Regions from separate parts of the Rossellomorea sp. FS2 genome, predicted to be linked through region 1. Evidence: riboswitches for the same ligand, from Rfam matches in the RefSeq annotation. Region 1 holds a riboswitch; each other region holds the start of a gene.
The links. A riboswitch is a leader RNA that binds a small molecule or an ion and turns the genes downstream of it on or off. The one in region 1 is predicted to bind S-adenosylmethionine.
Positions count from the first base shown of each region.

Region 2: linked by a shared signal. The riboswitch ahead of ACNA6I_RS05225 (DUF2292 domain-containing protein) and the one ahead of ACNA6I_RS06405 (methionine biosynthesis PLP-dependent protein) in region 1 are both predicted to bind S-adenosylmethionine.
Region 3: linked by a shared signal. The riboswitch ahead of metE (5-methyltetrahydropteroyltriglutamate--homocysteine S-methyltransferase) and the one ahead of ACNA6I_RS06405 (methionine biosynthesis PLP-dependent protein) in region 1 are both predicted to bind S-adenosylmethionine.
Region 4: linked by a shared signal. The riboswitch ahead of ACNA6I_RS12925 (methionine ABC transporter ATP-binding protein) and the one ahead of ACNA6I_RS06405 (methionine biosynthesis PLP-dependent protein) in region 1 are both predicted to bind S-adenosylmethionine.

Region 1 covers NZ_JBLRVS010000001.1:1,208,041-1,212,215, forward strand. Annotated here, with positions in the region: gene metC (cystathionine beta-lyase) at 1-1,034, opposite strand, end outside; gene ACNA6I_RS06405 (methionine biosynthesis PLP-dependent protein) at 1,027-2,148, opposite strand; SAM riboswitch class I at 2,225-2,333, opposite strand; gene ACNA6I_RS06410 (zinc-dependent alcohol dehydrogenase) at 2,578-3,711, shown strand; gene ACNA6I_RS06415 (tryptophan--tRNA ligase) at 3,795-4,175, opposite strand, start outside.
Region 2 covers NZ_JBLRVS010000001.1:974,248-978,422, reverse strand. Annotated here, with positions in the region: gene sat (sulfate adenylyltransferase) at 1-534, opposite strand, end outside; gene ACNA6I_RS05235 (inorganic phosphate transporter) at 557-1,618, opposite strand; gene ACNA6I_RS05230 (phosphoadenylyl-sulfate reductase) at 1,632-2,330, opposite strand; gene ACNA6I_RS05225 (DUF2292 domain-containing protein) at 2,430-2,543, opposite strand; SAM riboswitch class I at 2,658-2,762, opposite strand; gene fabG (3-oxoacyl-ACP reductase FabG) at 3,035-3,787, opposite strand; gene ilvA (threonine ammonia-lyase IlvA) at 4,012-4,175, opposite strand, start outside.
Region 3 covers NZ_JBLRVS010000004.1:83,577-87,751, reverse strand. Annotated here, with positions in the region: gene ACNA6I_RS11050 (6-phospho-beta-glucosidase) at 1-757, shown strand, start outside; SAM riboswitch class I at 902-1,010, shown strand; cobalamin riboswitch at 1,072-1,257, shown strand; gene metE (5-methyltetrahydropteroyltriglutamate--homocysteine S-methyltransferase) at 1,396-3,666, shown strand; gene ACNA6I_RS11040 (glycoside hydrolase family 10 protein) at 3,736-4,175, opposite strand, start outside.
Region 4 covers NZ_JBLRVS010000004.1:430,648-434,822, forward strand. Annotated here, with positions in the region: gene ACNA6I_RS12915 (hypothetical protein) at 1-252, shown strand, start outside; gene ACNA6I_RS12920 (iron-hydroxamate ABC transporter substrate-binding protein) at 266-1,174, opposite strand; SAM riboswitch class I at 1,658-1,761, shown strand; SAM riboswitch class I at 1,846-1,951, shown strand; gene ACNA6I_RS12925 (methionine ABC transporter ATP-binding protein) at 2,042-3,073, shown strand; gene ACNA6I_RS12930 (methionine ABC transporter permease) at 3,063-3,713, shown strand; gene ACNA6I_RS12935 (MetQ/NlpA family ABC transporter substrate-binding protein) at 3,728-4,175, shown strand, end outside.

The DNA of each region.
Region 1 (4,175 bases):
GAGGCATGTGACATCCTTGATGGATAGGATAGAATCGACTCCACTGCCCCAAGGCTCACAGCAAATACAGGAATGTTGATATTGTCGATGAGCTGCTTTACTTCCTCTGCTCCCTTTAGCCGGAAGGATAGCACCGCTCCCGGTCCTTCAGCCTGCCTTACCTGGATCTCATGACCTTGGTGATAGGTGAGGCCTGGATAATAAACATGCTCCACCTCCCCCCTTTTCTCCAGGAATCTGGCTATCTTGAAGGCGGATTGGGACGACTCTTTCAATCTCACATGAAGGGTCTTCATGCCGCGAAGCAGCAGCCAACAATCCTGCACACCAAGGACTGCTCCAAAGGAATTCTGTAAGAATGCAAGCTTTTTGGCAATCTCTTCGTTCCCTGTCACGGCGAGTCCCGCCAGAACATCACTGTGACCGGCAAGGAATTTCGTCGCACTGTGGAGGACGACATCCACTCCTAGACTGAGCGGCCTTTGGAGAAGGGGCGTCATGAATGTATTATCAAGGAACGTCATACATCCATGTGCTTTGGCTAGCTTGACGACACCTTCAATATCGGTGATATTGAGCAACGGATTTGACGGGGTCTCCATGTAGATGACCTTCGTATTCGGGCGTATGGCACACGCTACCTCATGGAGATCCTTCATGTCGACGAATGAATATTCGATCCCGAATTTCGTCAGTACTTCCGTAATCATCCTGTATGTGCCGCCATATACCTCTTCCGATACCAGGACATGGTCACCACCGGATAACAGAAGGAAGCTCGTGGAGATAGCAGCCATACCCGATGAAAAAGCAAATCCTTTCACTCCGCCCTCCAGTTCCGCGATGGCTTCTTCGACTTTTTCACGGGTGGGATTACCTGAACGGCTGTAATCGTAGTTTCCATACTGATCAAAATCCGATTGGTGGAACGTGGTCGCATGATGGATCGGCGTACTGACCGCGCCGGTCTCTTTATCTACTCCGTTACTGTGGATAAGGGACGTCTGGATGCTGAACTCCTTTTTATCACTCATGTGAATACACCTCTTCCTCAAGATTTGTCAATACCTGTTCAAGGTCTTGAATCAGATCGCCTGCATTCTCGATACCTACTGAAAATCGTAAAAGTCGGTTGCATATTCCCAGTGTGATCCGTTCTTCTTCCGGAATGTCCGCATGTGTCTGAGTAGCCGGGTATGTGATGAAGCTCTCCACCCCCCCAAGGCTTTCAGCAAATGTGATCAATTCCAGACGCTCCAGGAACGGTCCCACCCACTCCTCTTCTTTCAGGCGGAACGAGAGCATCCCGCCCTTTCCCGTATAGAGAACATCGATGATGGAAGGATGACTTTCAAGATACGAAGCAATTTGTTTTGCATTTGATTCGTGCTGTTTCATCCTCAGGCCAAGCGTCTTCATTCCTCTTATCAAGAGCCAACAGTCCAGTGGTGCAAGTGTGGCACCGATTGAGTTCTGTACCGTATAAATTCTGTCGGCGAGTGGTTCGGAGTCGACTACCACTACACCAGCCAATACATCATTGTGGCCTCCGAGATACTTCGTCGCACTATGGATGACAATATGGGCCCCCTCTTCAATCGGACGTTGAATGACCGGGGTATAAAAGGTGTTGTCAACGATGAGCAGGACATCATGTTTCCTTGCCACCCGGCTGATTTCCTTGATGGGTGCTTCATTCATCAGGGGATTGGTCGGCGTTTCGACGAAAATCCCCCTCGTGGAAGGACTGATTGATGCTTCCACTTCCTCGATGGATGCTGTATCGACAAAGCGGAACTTCATCTTATACTGTGCTTCGTACTGTTTAAATAGCCTGTAGCTTCCTCCGTACAGATCTTTGGAAACAACCAGTTCATCCCCGCTTTGAAACAGGGACAGGACGGCATGGACAGCAGCCATACCGGATGAGAAGGCATATGCCTTATGCCCCCCTTCCAACTGGGCAAGGATTTCCTCCAGTGTACTTCTCGTTGGGTTACCCGTCCGGGAATAATCATAGCCCGTCGACTGCCCGATGCCCTTATGTTCATATGCTGTCGATAGGTGGATGGGGAGACTGACAGCACCCGTTCCTGCATCCTTCCTGTTCCCTGCCTGCACCAGTAATGTTTCAATATGTCGGCTCATCGCGACCTCTCCTTTATCCCTATTTACATCAAAAAACCTTCTTATACGTATAAGAAGGTTTGAATGGTTAAAATCCCTCTTATCGCCCAAGCCTGAATCGGCTTGCTGGAATTAGCACCATACCTTACTTACGGCTGGTTGCTGAGGTGTCATCGGGCCAGTCCCTCTACCTCTCTTGATAAGAATTGCATATATGATTGTTTAATGGCTTTCCCATAATTTATACCAGTATAGGGAAAATGTCAATGCGAATTGACGAATTTAAACCAAAACTCAGACTTCTTTCACAGTCATCGAAGTGTTCCGTGTGCTCCTTTCCAATAATGAGGGACTGAAGCTTTTCAAAAGATGCCGTTCCTAGGTTTAATGCAGGCCGGTTATGTCTAAACATCTACAATAATCTTACAAAATGTGAATGGAGTGACAATAATGAAAGCAGTAACGTTCCAAGGCAAGGAAAATATGACGGTCAAGGAAGTGGCCACACCCGATATCCAGGAAAGCACGGATATGATCGTACGAATCACGGCAAGCGGAATTTGCGGATCGGATCTGCATCTATATAAGGCAGGAATCGAGCCGCCCCGGGACTATATAGTCGGTCACGAGCCGATGGGAATCGTCGAGGAGGTGGGCGAGGCCGTCAAAACTTTGAAAAAAGGAGATCGGGTCGTGATCCCCTTCAATATCGGCTGCGGGGAATGTTTCTTCTGCCAAAATCAGATGGAAAGTCAATGTGATGAGTCAAACCCTCATGGTGAAGTCGGCGGGCTGTTCGGTTTTACCGAGATGAACGGTAACTACCCTGGCGGACAAGCCGAATACCTGAGGGTCCCCTATGCAGATTTCACCTCTTTTAAAGTTCCGGAAGAAAGCGAACTTTCTGACGAAAGTGTCCTATTCCTTTCAGATGTCATTCCTACTGCTTATTGGAGCGTCGAGAACAGCGGGGTGAAGGCCGGTGATACCGTCATTATCCTGGGAAGTGGGCCAATCGGGCTCATGGCTCAAAAATTCGCCAAATTAAAAGGGGCAAAAAGAGTCATTGCCGTGGATCAGGTGAAGCACCGGCTTGAACATGCCAAGAAGACGAATGGAGCAGAAATCTATGATTTTTCCCACAACCCGGATATCGGCCAGTTGCTTCATGAAGACACAAATGGCGGGGCGGATGTGGTGATCGACTGCGTCGGGATGGACGGCACTGTAGCTTCCGATGAATCATTCGGATCTGACTTTGATAATCAGTTTGGAACGATCCGCCCCATCATCACCGCTTCCCAGGCTGTACGCAAGTTCGGAACCGTCCAGTTGACGGGTGTCTATGCGACTGAGGCGAACCGTTTTCCGATCGGGGACTTCTTCAGCAGGAACGTTTCACTTAAGATGGGACAAGCACCGGTGATCCATCTGATGCCGAAGCTCTACGGCATGATCGAAAACGGGACCTTTGACCCGACTGATATCATCACGCACTCCCTTCCACTGGAACAGGCAAGCGAAGGGTACAAAATCTTCGATGAAAAATCAGATGGGAACATCAAAGTGATCCTTAAGCCTTAACGAGTCATACCCGGTCAACGCAATCAGCCCGGGCGCCCACATAACCAGGGTGTCCGGGCTTTTGTATTGCTTGGTGTACGTAGTTAAAGGATCCCTACCTTTTTTTTGATTTCTGCAAGGAATGGAGAAGTTGTCTCCCTTGCTTTTCGGGCTCCACGGGCGAGGATTGCGTCCATTTTTTCCGGCGATTCTATCAATTCCAAGTACTTTTCCCTTGGGCCGGCCATCGTTCCGTTGATGGCTTGGAACAATTCCGCTTTCGCCTCTCCCCAACTGATTCCTTCCATGAACCGCTCCTTCATCACGTTGACCTCTTCTGGAGAGGCAAATTCCCTGTACAAAGCGAAAATTACAGATTGATCAGGGTCCTTCGGTTCTGTCGGAAGCGAAGAATCGGTCTTGATCTTATTGATCAACTTCTTAAGCTTGGCGGGTTCTTCGAAGAGAGGAATGGTATTATTGTA
Region 2 (4,175 bases), 230 kb from region 1:
CCACCCTTTTTCCTTGAAAGCCGCCCTCGTCTCCACAGGATCGAATGAGTAGGCTTCAAATGGTTTATTCAAACGCTTATGTAGGGTGATTTTCCCTCCCACATAGATGGGGCCACGGTGGAAAAGCTTTTTGACTCCGGGATGCTCTAGGTCTGTGGTTCCGTAAACGAGCAGCGCCTCTTTTTCTTTATCCGGTGTGTAGATTTCCTGGATTTCGATCGAACCGTATGTGGTTCCGTCATACACCAGCCGGCTTTTCTTCCCGACCGTTAAGCGATCGGCGATCTCCTGTTCCACCGGGAGGGTGATCGGGATGCTCCAGACGGTTCCGTCGGCCAATCTCAGGTTCTCGACAACGCTCTTATAGTCGGCTTCTTGCAGGAACCCCGTGATGGGGCTGTAACCTCCTATCGCGATTAACTCGAGATCACTCAACGAGATCTCATCGAGGGGAATCTCCGTTTCAATGGTCTCAACTTCTTCCTCCGGTGCATATGATTGTACAAGTGTTCCTCCATGCGGTTCTAAACTCATCATGACTCCTCCTTCAATTGATTCAAATTCCTCCGCCATCTTCATGAACGGCCCGTTTTTCTTTCCGGATTGCTTTCATCAAGGATAATGCCCCTATCGTCGCAATCATGACCGAAACGGGGATGATGATGGAATAAATGTCATAGTCGACCAAAAGCTTTACAAGGAAATACGAAATACTCAATGACACAAGTGGTGAGACGATCCAGATCTTCACGATCTTTTTCACGATATCGCTCTGGATGACTTCCCTCCCGTTCCTGGCGGTGCCAAGTCCGATAATGGAAGAAGACGTCACCTGGACCAGGGGTACGGGAAGCCCGAAGATCGAACTTGTGATCACCAGACCGGCCCCTACACTAGAAATGAGGATCCCCTCTGGCTTGGTGAACCGGGTGATCTTCTTGCCGTTCGTTTCCACTACTTTAGCACCTAATAAAAGTGCCCCTATTGCGACAAACGCTCCTCCCACCCAAACGGCCGGACCCGCTTTCAGCATGCCGGCCCCAACCAGGGGACCGACGGCATTGGCCACATTGTTCATGCCCGCAGAAAAGGCCTCCAGGAAGCCCGCGAGAATCAAAACGTACCCGATCCATGTATGATTGAATGTCCACCCCCGCTTTTCGAGCCCATATAGCCCTTTAGCAAGCAACCATGTAAGAATGAACGCCGTAAACGGGACAATCACCCAAAACAACATGATGGTCAGCAGGGATTTAATGAATAGAACCTGATACGCTACCCCTACTCCCACCACAGCCCCGACCGTCACCTCACTTGTCGAAAGCGGGATTCCCATCAGATTGGCAATGAAAAGGGAACAAGTAGCGGATAAAAGAATGATGATCACTAACTTGGACGTCAGGATGGTTGATGGAATGATTCCCGACCCGATGGTTTTGACTACCTCACCACCTCCGAGGACTGCACCGGCAAGGACCCCGATGGAGCAGATGACAAGGGCTACTTTCATTTTCTTGATGGCACCCGATCCGTAAGCCACCCCCATTGTGGCAGCCGCGCCGCTTGCCCCGATATTCATGGCAAAGAATAAACTGATGATGATGGCGATGATTTCCAGCATGTCTACCCTCCTAGTGTAGCCCGCATTCCGTCTTGCCTTTGCCTGTCCATCTGCCTGATCTCAAATCATTCATATCATAAGCAGGGGATGTACAATGGGAGCACCCGATGCTCGGGTAGCCTTGATCATGCAACACATTATATGGAAGGGAGTGTTTATGGACATATCTCCATACATCCTTCCATGTCCAATGGATCAACGGACAGATCTTGATGGAACTGAACTTGTCATCTTTATTGATGAACTGTGTATCCTTCCGCGTCGGGGACTGCTCGCGCCTGAGCCCTGAAATCCAGGCATCCCCGCCTGAAAGCACCTCCTTCAACGGATCGAGCTTCCTGATCTGACAGCACTGATTCGGCTGCTTTTCCCATAACCGATCCCCAAATTGTGCTGCTTGTTCCTCGAGGGATAGCGCAGGTTTTTTCATCTCAATCTGAAGGGAAGGATACTTTTCTTCCACTTTTTTGATTGTCTCGTACGTTTCCTTGAAGTGGACATCGGTATCCAGGAAGACGATGTTTGCACTGGGATTCACCTTAGAGATGAGATCGATCAGGACCATTCCCTCGATCCCGAAGCTGCACGCGTACATAATCCTGTCACCATAATGCCCATATGCCCATTCCAAGACGTTCAGGGCCCCTTTGTAGGTGGGATCAACCCCGAAGTCCTGATCATGTTCTTTCCAATTTTCGTATGTCAACACGTTGATCACCGCTTTCCTCATGCCCAAAAGAAAAAGACATTCATGCGCAGTCAAATAAAACCTGCGGATGAATGCCTCTAGTTTTTCTAGTCAGCATGATTATTTGATTCGTACTTTTTCATTCCGTTCTAATTGAATGACTTTACCGTTTTGCACCACGATCGTAATGGAACCGAAGTCCATGTTTTCAAGCATGGAATTGATCGTATCCATCCATCCCGCCGCATTTTCCTGCTTATCCTTCTTGTTCATCGACTTCCCCCCGTTTTCAACATCTGGGTCCATGGAAAAACAGCCCCCCATTTCGGAAAGCTGTTCAGGTATCGAACCTTATCTTCCAAAATGAGTCCCATTTTGCTGGAGTTAGCACCTTACATTATGTAGGTTGCCGGGTTTCATCGGGCCAGTTCCCTCCACCACTCTGGATAAGTTATATTCATTTGAATAACTAAAATAATAACAGATAATTGAGATAAGTCAATCCGACTTTTTTTATAGGAATAATGAATTTGAACTATTTTTCACAATCTCATTTCCTCCAGGCCCTTAACACAAGGTATTCAGAGAAATTCGATTCAACCACCATTTTTTATTTGTGGGCCTATCCGAATTCTTGATTCCATTCATCCAGACAATAGTAGGCTGTGTCCGCAAACAAAAAAATCGTGATCAGGCAGCCACGATTTTCATACTTGGATAATTGATTAGGAAACCGGCCCGCCGGAAATGTACAGGATCTGACCGTTCACGTATGATGAGCGTTCATCTGCAAAAAAGGCAACGGCGTTGGCGATATCTTCCGGCTGACCGCTTCGCCTGGCCGGTATTTGATTGATACTCATGCTGACCAATTCGTCAAACGGAACACCCATACGCTCGGCGGTCTGGCGCGTCATATCGGTCTCAATGAATCCTGGTGCCACGGCGTTTGCGGTGATCCCGTAAGGACCGAGCTCGATGGCAAGCGTCTTCGTCAACCCCTGAAGGCCGGCTTTGGCAGTGGAATAATTCGCCTGTCCACGGTTCCCCAATGCAGATGTGGAGGATACATTGATGATCCTCCCGTACTTTTGCTGCACCATGAAGGTTTGGACCTCCCTCGTCATGAGGAACGCTCCTTTCAGATGGACGTCCATGACCGTATCCCAATCCCCATCGGACATTTTATAAAGAAGATTGTCCCTGATCACGCCTGCATTGTTCACGAGGATGTCAATCCGTCCGAAGCGTCCAACAATTTCCGCCACGGCTCCCTTTACATCATCCGGTTCGGAAATATCCGTGACTCTCAGAAGTGGTTCACCCTTTCGTGCGTCTTCCCCCATCAATCGAAGGGCTGAGTCATTCGTGTCCAGTACTGCAACCTGATATCCTTCCTGTGCAAGCCTTTCCACAACAGCCTTTCCGATTCCTTTAGCTCCACCGGTGACGATGGCTACCCTTTTTATATTGGTCACGTTCTGCTCACTCCTTTTGTGAATGGTTGTTCATTCAGTGGGCTGCACCCGACTGCAACCACTCTACGTATCAATTCGGCATATTATGGAATGTTCCTGCATCTCCCTTATGGATGAGCGTATTTGTGTTGAGTGAGCGCCAGGATCACGTAATCATCTTTCACTGCGTATATACAGATACAACAGGATCCCGGACGGCCGTTGGGCTTTCCAGGATCATGTTGTCACACCAATAATTGAAACAGCGTCTTATCCTGATTGACACATTGATACGCAAATCCTTTTTGATTCATCCGGTCAAGTAGTCCGGGGTAATCTTCCCTATGCTTGAGTTCGATTCCAACGAGTGCGGGTCCGCTCTCTTTGTTGTTTTTCTTCGTATACTCAA
Region 3 (4,175 bases), on a different contig from region 1:
AGTCGATATCCGGTTTGCCGGCTTGAATCATATGGTGTACGGACTGGATGTGACGGTCGATGGGGGGTCCGTCCTTGGGAAGGTACTGGAACTGATGGGTGATGAGGATAAGCAGCTCAGCATGAAAAATATCGCCCCACTGCCATGGGATCCTGATTTCCTGAAAGCTCTCGGAGTCATACCTTGTCCGTATCACCGGTATTTTTACAAAACCAGTGAGATCCTCGAGAAACAGCTGGAGGAATTTAAAACGGGGACAACCCGTGCCGAGGTCGTCCAGCGATTGGAAGATGAATTGTTCGAGCTGTATAAGAACGAAGACCTTGATGTGAAGCCCCCGCAGCTTCAGGAGCGTGGAGGAGCCTACTACAGCGATGCCGCCTGCAATGTGATTTCTTCGATCTTCAATGATAAAGGGGACGTACAGACCCTGAACGTCAGAAATGACGGCAGTATCACGGGCATCCCTGATGAGTCCGCCGTGGAAGTGAACTGTGTCGTGACCAAAGAAGGGCCTAAACCGATCCATATAGGTGAACTGCCTGTAGCCGTCAGCGGACTTGTTCAACAGATCAAATCCTTTGAGCGGATCGCGGCAGAAGCAGCCGTGTCAGGCTCCTACGAAAAAGCCCTCCTCGCCATGACGATCAATCCGCTGGTCACCAGTGATTCGAGAGCAAAACCATTGTTGGATGAACTTCTGGAAGTCCACCGCGAATTTCTTCCTGCGTTCCATGCACAGTCGAACATCCTCTGAATGGCACATGTGGCACTTTTTTTTTGGTACCAAGGGTACCGTCAACGACAGTAGGACCTTCGAACGAATGTTAGAAATATTTTGACAAAGTAAAAGCTGGCATGCTAGTATTACCCTATTCAACGGACAAATAAATGATCGATACTCTTATGAAGAGCGGTGGAGGGACTGGCCCTGTGAAACCCGGCAACCATTCAACACTTGTTGAAAAGGTGCTAATTCCTGCAAAGCATCATGCTTTGGAAAATAAGAGAGGACATCCCTTTAAAGGGCCTCTCTATCGTGGAGAGGCTTTTTTCGTTGAGTTGAGAACTGAATAGGAAGATGCGACAGGTGCCGTGTGGAAGCATGGCTGAAAAGGGAAACCGGTGAAAGTCCGGTACGGTCCCGCCACTGTATGGGGAAGCAACTTATCACATCCACTGTTTCTGGAGGGAATGGGAAGGGATAAGGCGTGATGAACCTGAGTCAGGAGACCTGCCTGTTGTGTGCACTTGAGCTCTACGGGTCATAGAGGGGAGTGAGGAACGCGTGTTGGAATCATAGGATTGTCAACGTTTATTCATTGCGCGCAAAATCTCTCTTTCTCTGAAAGGGAGATTTTTTTATTGGAGAGAAAATGAGAAGGAGTGAGCAATATGGTGAAAAGTTCAAATCTCGGTTACCCGAGAATCGGTGAAAAACGAGAGTGGAAGAAAGCGCTGGAACAATTTTGGGAAGGAAAGCTAAAGGAAGAAGAATTTGTGGCGAAGACAGATGAGATCCGCCTTCGTCATCTTAAAAAGCAGTCGGATGCAGGGATTGACCTGATTCCTGTCGGGGACTTCAGCCTGTATGATCATGTATTGGATACAGCCGCCATGTTCGGGGTGGTCCCGAAGCGGTTCGGTCATGGGGGAGGGAAAGTCCCGTTGAAGACGTATTACGGTATGGCAAGGGGGACGGGCGACGCAGTGGCATCCACGATGACGAAGTGGTTCAACACCAATTACCATTACATCGTTCCCGAACTGGACGGGGCAACGCCTTCTTTGGCCGATAATCCCCCGCTTCGCTACTTCAAGGAAGCGAAGGAACAGCTTGGCATCATAGGGAAGCCCGTGCTCCTCGGCCCGGTAACGTTCGTAAAGCTGTCCAAAGGGTATGATCCCGAGGCGTTCGCAAGCACTGTCGATGGGTTCGTCCCGTTGTATGCGTCCATTCTCAAGGAGCTTGAAGAGGCTGGCGCCGGATGGGTTCAGATTGACGAACCCGTGTTATGTACCGATCTGACCGCTGAGGAGTGGACGGTCCTTGAGCAGGTCTATGACACGCTGATCAAGGCAGCGCCTCGAATCAAGGTCATCCTTCAAACCTACTTTGATCGCGTCAGTCGCTATGAGAGGGTGATCAGGCTTCCGGTGCATGGGATCGGATTGGATTTCGTACACGATGGTGGAGGGAATCGTCAGGCCCTGAACACCCATGGGTTCCCTGAAGACAAGGTCCTTGCCGCGGGGATCATTGATGGGAGGAATATATGGAAAGCAAATCTGAATCGGACCCTCGACTCGCTTGAGGAGTTGGAGAGCGCTGTTTCAAGAGACCGTCTGATCATCCAGCCATCATCGAGCCTGCTCCATGTGCCCGTCACAGTCAAAGGAGAGGAAGGACTCGGGGACCGCCTTACGCGCACACTTTCTTTTGCAGATGAAAAGCTGCAGGAAATTGTCACGGTTACAGAGGCAATCAAGGAAGGGCGTCCCTCTATCTCCAATGAGGAAGAAAGCTCTGACGGTCTCGAAAATATCAAACAATCCCGGACTCTCAGAGAGAGTGAGCAACTGGACGGAAATGAATTCCTTCATCGTGCCCCATTCTCTGAGAGGCGGGTCGTTCAGGAGGCAGAGCTCGGTCTTCCCCTCTTTCCAACCACTACGATTGGAAGCTTTCCGCAGACCAAAGAGGTGCGGAAAGAACGCCTGAAATGGAGGAGGGGGGAAGTGAGCGATCAGGACTACCGGACGTTCATCCAGGATGAGATCGGAAAGTGGATCGACATCCAGGAAAGAATCGGCCTGGACGTACTCGTTCACGGTGAATTCGAACGGACGGATATGGTGGAGTACTTCGGGGAGAAGCTTGGTGGATTTGCTTTTACCAAACAAGGCTGGGTTCAGTCCTATGGTTCACGCTGTGTGAAGCCTCCGATCATTCATGGGGAAGTAAGATTCCAAGAACCGATGACAGTGGATGAAACGGTCTTTGCGCAATCGTTGACTGAAAAACCTGTGAAGGGAATGTTGACTGGTCCAATCACGATTGTAAATTGGTCATTTGTCCGGACCGACATTCCGCGTTATGATGTCGCCAATCAAATTGCCCTGGCTTTGAGAAAGGAAGTCGAGGCCCTCGAGGCAAACGGAATCCGCATGATCCAAGTCGATGAACCGGCCCTCAGGGAGGGGATGCCGCTGCAGAAAGAAAAGAGGGCAGGCTACCTCGAGGCCGCCGTCCATGCTTTCAAACTTGCAACGTCATCTGTGAAAGACAGTACGCAAATCCACACCCATATGTGCTATTCGGAGTTTGGGGAAATCATCGAGAGCATCAAATCGCTTGATGCGGACGTCATATCCATCGAAACGTCAAGAAGCCATGGTAATCTCATTCATTCCTTTGAGGAAAACACCTATGCCCAAGGGATCGGTCTCGGCGTTTACGATATACACAGCCCTAGGGTTCCAACGCTCGAGGAGATGACTCAGAACATCGAACGGGCCATTCGTGTACTCGATCCGCAACTGTTCTGGATCAATCCGGACTGTGGTCTGAAAACACGCGGAACCGACGAAACCATCGAAGCCCTTGTCGTAATGGTGGAAGCAGCGAAGAAGATGAGGGAAACTGTTCTGGCAGCTCAACAGTGAACGGACACAAAAAGTGCGGACAGCACCCGTCTAGGGACGGTGCTGTCCGCACTTTGCTGTGCATATGAATCAATATTTCACACGCACGGTTTTGGCGTCTCGACTTTCAAGACCGGTATCGGATATAGATGTAACTCCATAGGTGTAGATTCCCTTATCAGGAGGAACGTCTGTATAGGAATCTTCATCTGCGTAGACGACATCAATGATATTGGCAGGGTCATTATAATCGCCTTCACGAGGACCGTCAAACCGGTAGATGACAAACTTTCTTGCAGTGTGTTTCTTATCTTCAATCTCAAGTTTGACACTGCCATGTTTGGATTTCCCTTTTACTTTGGTCGGTTTTTTCGGCAGTTCCCTGTTATTCCAAGGAGTAGGCGGCGTCAATGCTGTATCTATATAGATTTCGTCCTTCAGGATATCGGCATATCCAAGGCGGTTGTTATGAAGCTGCTGAAGGGAGAAATGCATTTGTCCTTTTGCCGTGCCGTTTTCACGGTTATCCA
Region 4 (4,175 bases), on a different contig from region 1:
ATCGTTTTCGGACTGGGCAATGCGGTCGTAGCAATCAGAGGGTTCATCCGGTATGACCGGCAGATTTTCTTCTCGACCCTGTTCATGGGCGCCCTGCTTTTCATTGCGACGATCGGTGCCACCCTATCCGTGGGAGAATGGTACTTACCATCGGTACAGCTCTTGATCGCCAGTATTGGCCAGGTGTTGCTGGGCCTTGGCGCTTTCATGCTTCATTTTCTTCGTCCGGAATCGGCAGGGGTCACGGATTGACCCCCGCCGCCCCTTACTCTCCTAAAAAACCATCCTCGAATGCCTTCAAGAGATGCTCGAGCGTCACGGGATCACTGTACGTCGATTCCTTACTGTTGATCTCGATGACATGACCGTTTTTCACCGCCGGGATGTTCTTCCACGTGTCGGTCTCCATGAACGAATTGTCCACATCGGGATTCTTGCTCAGGACGAGGTAATCTCCGGTGAAGTCGCCTACCGCTTCCGGCGAGATGACGTGAATACCCGTTTCCAAGGCGTTATCCTTCACGGCTTCCGGCATGTTGAGCTTCATGGCCTGATACAAAATCTCAGAACCACGGGCATAATTGTTTCCGAAGACATAGAGTTCCTTTTGCCCGGTTTCAATGACGGATACCGTGGCGTCGTCGCCGATCTTCTTGCGGATCTCCTCCCCGATCGTCGCGGCACGCTCCTGGAAGTCATCCGCCCATTCCTTCGCTTCTTTCTCCTTATTCAACAGCTTGCCGATCTCGATCTGTTGATCGATGTAATTCAATTTCCCCCATGTGAAAGCGACGGTCGGCGCAATCTCTTTCATCTTATCGAGGTTCTTCGTCTGACTTCCGGCAATGATCAAGTCCGGGTCGAGCTCGATGATCTTCTCGAGCTGATCGTCACCCACCACTTCCACATCTTTCAGCTTGTCGGTGAAGAGCGGGTTCATCTCAGTCCACTCATCGATTCCGACGAGCTTCCCTTCGAGGGAAATCACATTCGGACCATTGGTGAGGGCGACGATCCGCTTCGGCTCTTTCGGCACCTCCACCGGTCCCTGCTCTGATTCATATGTAAATGTCGATGATTCCTCCTCGGACGAATCCGTTTTTGTTTCTCCGCTGCTGCACGCCGCCAAGAGCAGACAGACCATCAATATGGTAAAGAACGGTGCTTTTTTCATGTGGTTCCCCTTTCGTTTCTTGATAATGAGAATCATTTTCAATTATAACTTTACGGGGGAGGAGGCTAGATGTCAATCACTATTTCCCATATTTAACAAAGGCGCTATGGTCTCCCTTCGAAAAGATGAGTGAAATGAAGCGGAGATGGCTCGACTCCTGCGGGAATGGCGGGCAGGTGAGACCCAGCAGGCGCAGCCGATGCGGCTCACCGCACGCCCCGCGGAAAGCGAGCCATCGCAGCGAAATGGAACGGACACTATTATCTTTAACGCCATTTTCGAAAAAAATATATTTTTAAGGAGTTAGAATCATTTTTCCGATAAACCCAATCGAAATAAAGGGTTTTCACGACATAACATATGTATCTAAGGACCTATTTTCACCCCATTTCCACTTCTTCCAGCCAGTCTCATTTCTGCCAGAGGGTGTTGACGCAGGAAAAAGTCCGGCGTAGAATAAGGCTCACGTTAAACAAATTGAACTTCTTATCACGAGAGGTGGAGGGATTTGGCCCTTTGATACCTCGGCAGCGGGCTCACTTGAGCACTGTGCCAACTCCAACAGGCGGATGCCTGAGAGATGAGAAGAGTACGGATCTTTCTTTCCTTATGGATCTCCGGCCTCTTCCTGTCTCAGGAAGGGGCCTTTTGTTTACCCTGAATTTCATAATTTCTTATCCAGAGAAGCTGAGGGACTGGCCCGATGACGCTTCGGCAGCAGACTTTCCACAAAGTACTGTGCCAATTCCAGCAGGCAACATGCCTGGGAGATGAGAAGGGAACCATTGATTCCGTGTGAATCCATGCCCTCTTCTCGAGACCTCGGGAAGAGGGTTTTTATTTTAATCACCAGGAGGCATGACGAACATGATTGAATTCAAAGGAGCCACGAAAGTGTATGACAGCGGCGGAAAGGAAGTCCGCGCCCTCGACGGTATCGACCTCCGGGTTGAGCAGGGGGAAATATGCGGGGTGATCGGATTCAGCGGCGCCGGGAAAAGTACGCTGATCCGCACCGTGAACCGATTGGAGCGATTGAGCTCGGGGAAGGTGATCGTAGATGGCCAGGATCTCATGGCCCTTTCACCGAAAGACGTGCGCGAGGTGAAGCGGAAGATCGGGATGGTGTTCCAGCACTTCAACCTCCTGAACTCCAAGACGGTCTTCGCCAATGTGGCGATGCCCCTCATCCTCGCGAAGCAATCCAAGGCTGAGATCCAAAAGCGGGTGACAGAGCTGCTGAGCTTCGTCGGTCTTGAAGATAAAGCGAACCAGTACCCAGATCAATTATCAGGCGGTCAGAAGCAGCGCGTCGGCATCGCCCGTGCCCTTGCCACGCAGCCGTCGATCCTTCTGTGCGACGAGGCGACATCGGCCCTCGATCCCCAGACGACGGGCTCGATCCTGAAGCTGCTGAAAAAGATCAACCGTGAGTACAACATCACGATCCTCATGATCACCCATGAGATGTCGGTGATCCGGGAAGTGTGCGACCGGGTGGCGGTCATCGAAGGCGGGAAGATCATCGAGTCCGGATCCGTATTCGACGTCTTCTCCTCCCCTCAGACCGAGACGGCGGCAAACTTCGTGAGCTCCGTGCTGAACGATTCCATCCCGGAATCGGTCCTCGAGCTTGTGCAGAAGGAAAACGCACCGGGACGGATCTACAAGATCCGCTTCGTCGGCGCCTCATCAGGTCAGCCGCTTCTGTCCCAGGTGGCGAAGCGCTTCGACCTCGATGTAAACGTGCTGTTCGGAAATATTACGGAGCTGCAGGGCACACCATTCGGTCATCTCATCGTCGAGCTCATCGGCTCCGAGAGCGAAATCAACCGTGCACTGCTTGTCATGAACGGAGAAAACGTCACCGTGAAGGAGGTCGCACCACATGCTAGTTGATTCACAGCAGATCATCGATGCACTCATTGAAACATTGGTCATGACCGGCTTCTCCCTCCTCTTCTCCACCGTGATCGGGCTGCCCCTCGGGGTACTCCTCGTCATCACGAGGAAGGGTCATCTATGGGAGAATGCCTTTATATTCACCATCCTGAACGGGGTCGTGAACATCTTCCGTTCCGTCCCGTTCATCATCCTGATGGTGGCGATCGTCCCTCTCACACGTTTGATTGTGGGAACATCGATCGGAACGGCCGCGGCCGTCGTGCCACTGGTCTTCTATGCAGGACCGTATATTGCACGATTGATTGAGAACTCCCTCCTTGAAGTCGACAAAGGCGTCATCGAGGCGGCGGAATCCATGGGGGCGACATCCACCCAGATCATCTTCCGCTTCCTCGTCCCGGAAGCGCTCAGCTCCCTCGTCCTCAGCCTCACCATCGCCACCGTCGGACTCGTCGGGGCATCGGCCATGGCAGGCGCCATCGGCGGAGGCGGACTCGGGGATCTCGCCATCACCTACGGCTACCAGCGCTTTGACACCTGGGTCATGGTCATCACCGTCGCCATACTCATCGTCCTTGTACAGGGACTGCAATCATCCGGTAATTTCGTATCGAAAAAAATCAGAAGAAGATAGCGAGGAGATACAACATGAAGAAATGGATCATTCTATCACTCATTCTACTAATCGGCGGGTTTGCTGTAGGCTGCAGCTCAAGCGCCAGCAAAGACGAAACGAAGGTCAAGATCGGCGTCAGCGGTTCCGATAACCGCATCTGGGACTTCGTCGCCAAGAAAGCGAAGAAGGAAGGCATCGATATTGAAATCGTCCGCTTCTCCGACTACGTCCAACCGAACTTGGCCCTTGAAGAAGGCGAGCTTGATGCCAACGCATTCCAAACGATTTCCTACTTCAACGAATTCAAGAAAGAGCATGACCTCGATCTCACGCCGATCGGAACAACCGTCATCGCTCCCCTCGGCCTTTACTCCGAGAAATATAAATCAGTAGACGACATCCCGGATGGCGCCAAGATCGCCGTGCCGAACGAAGCAACCAACATGGGAAGAGCTTTCCTCCTCCTACAAGAAGCGGGCC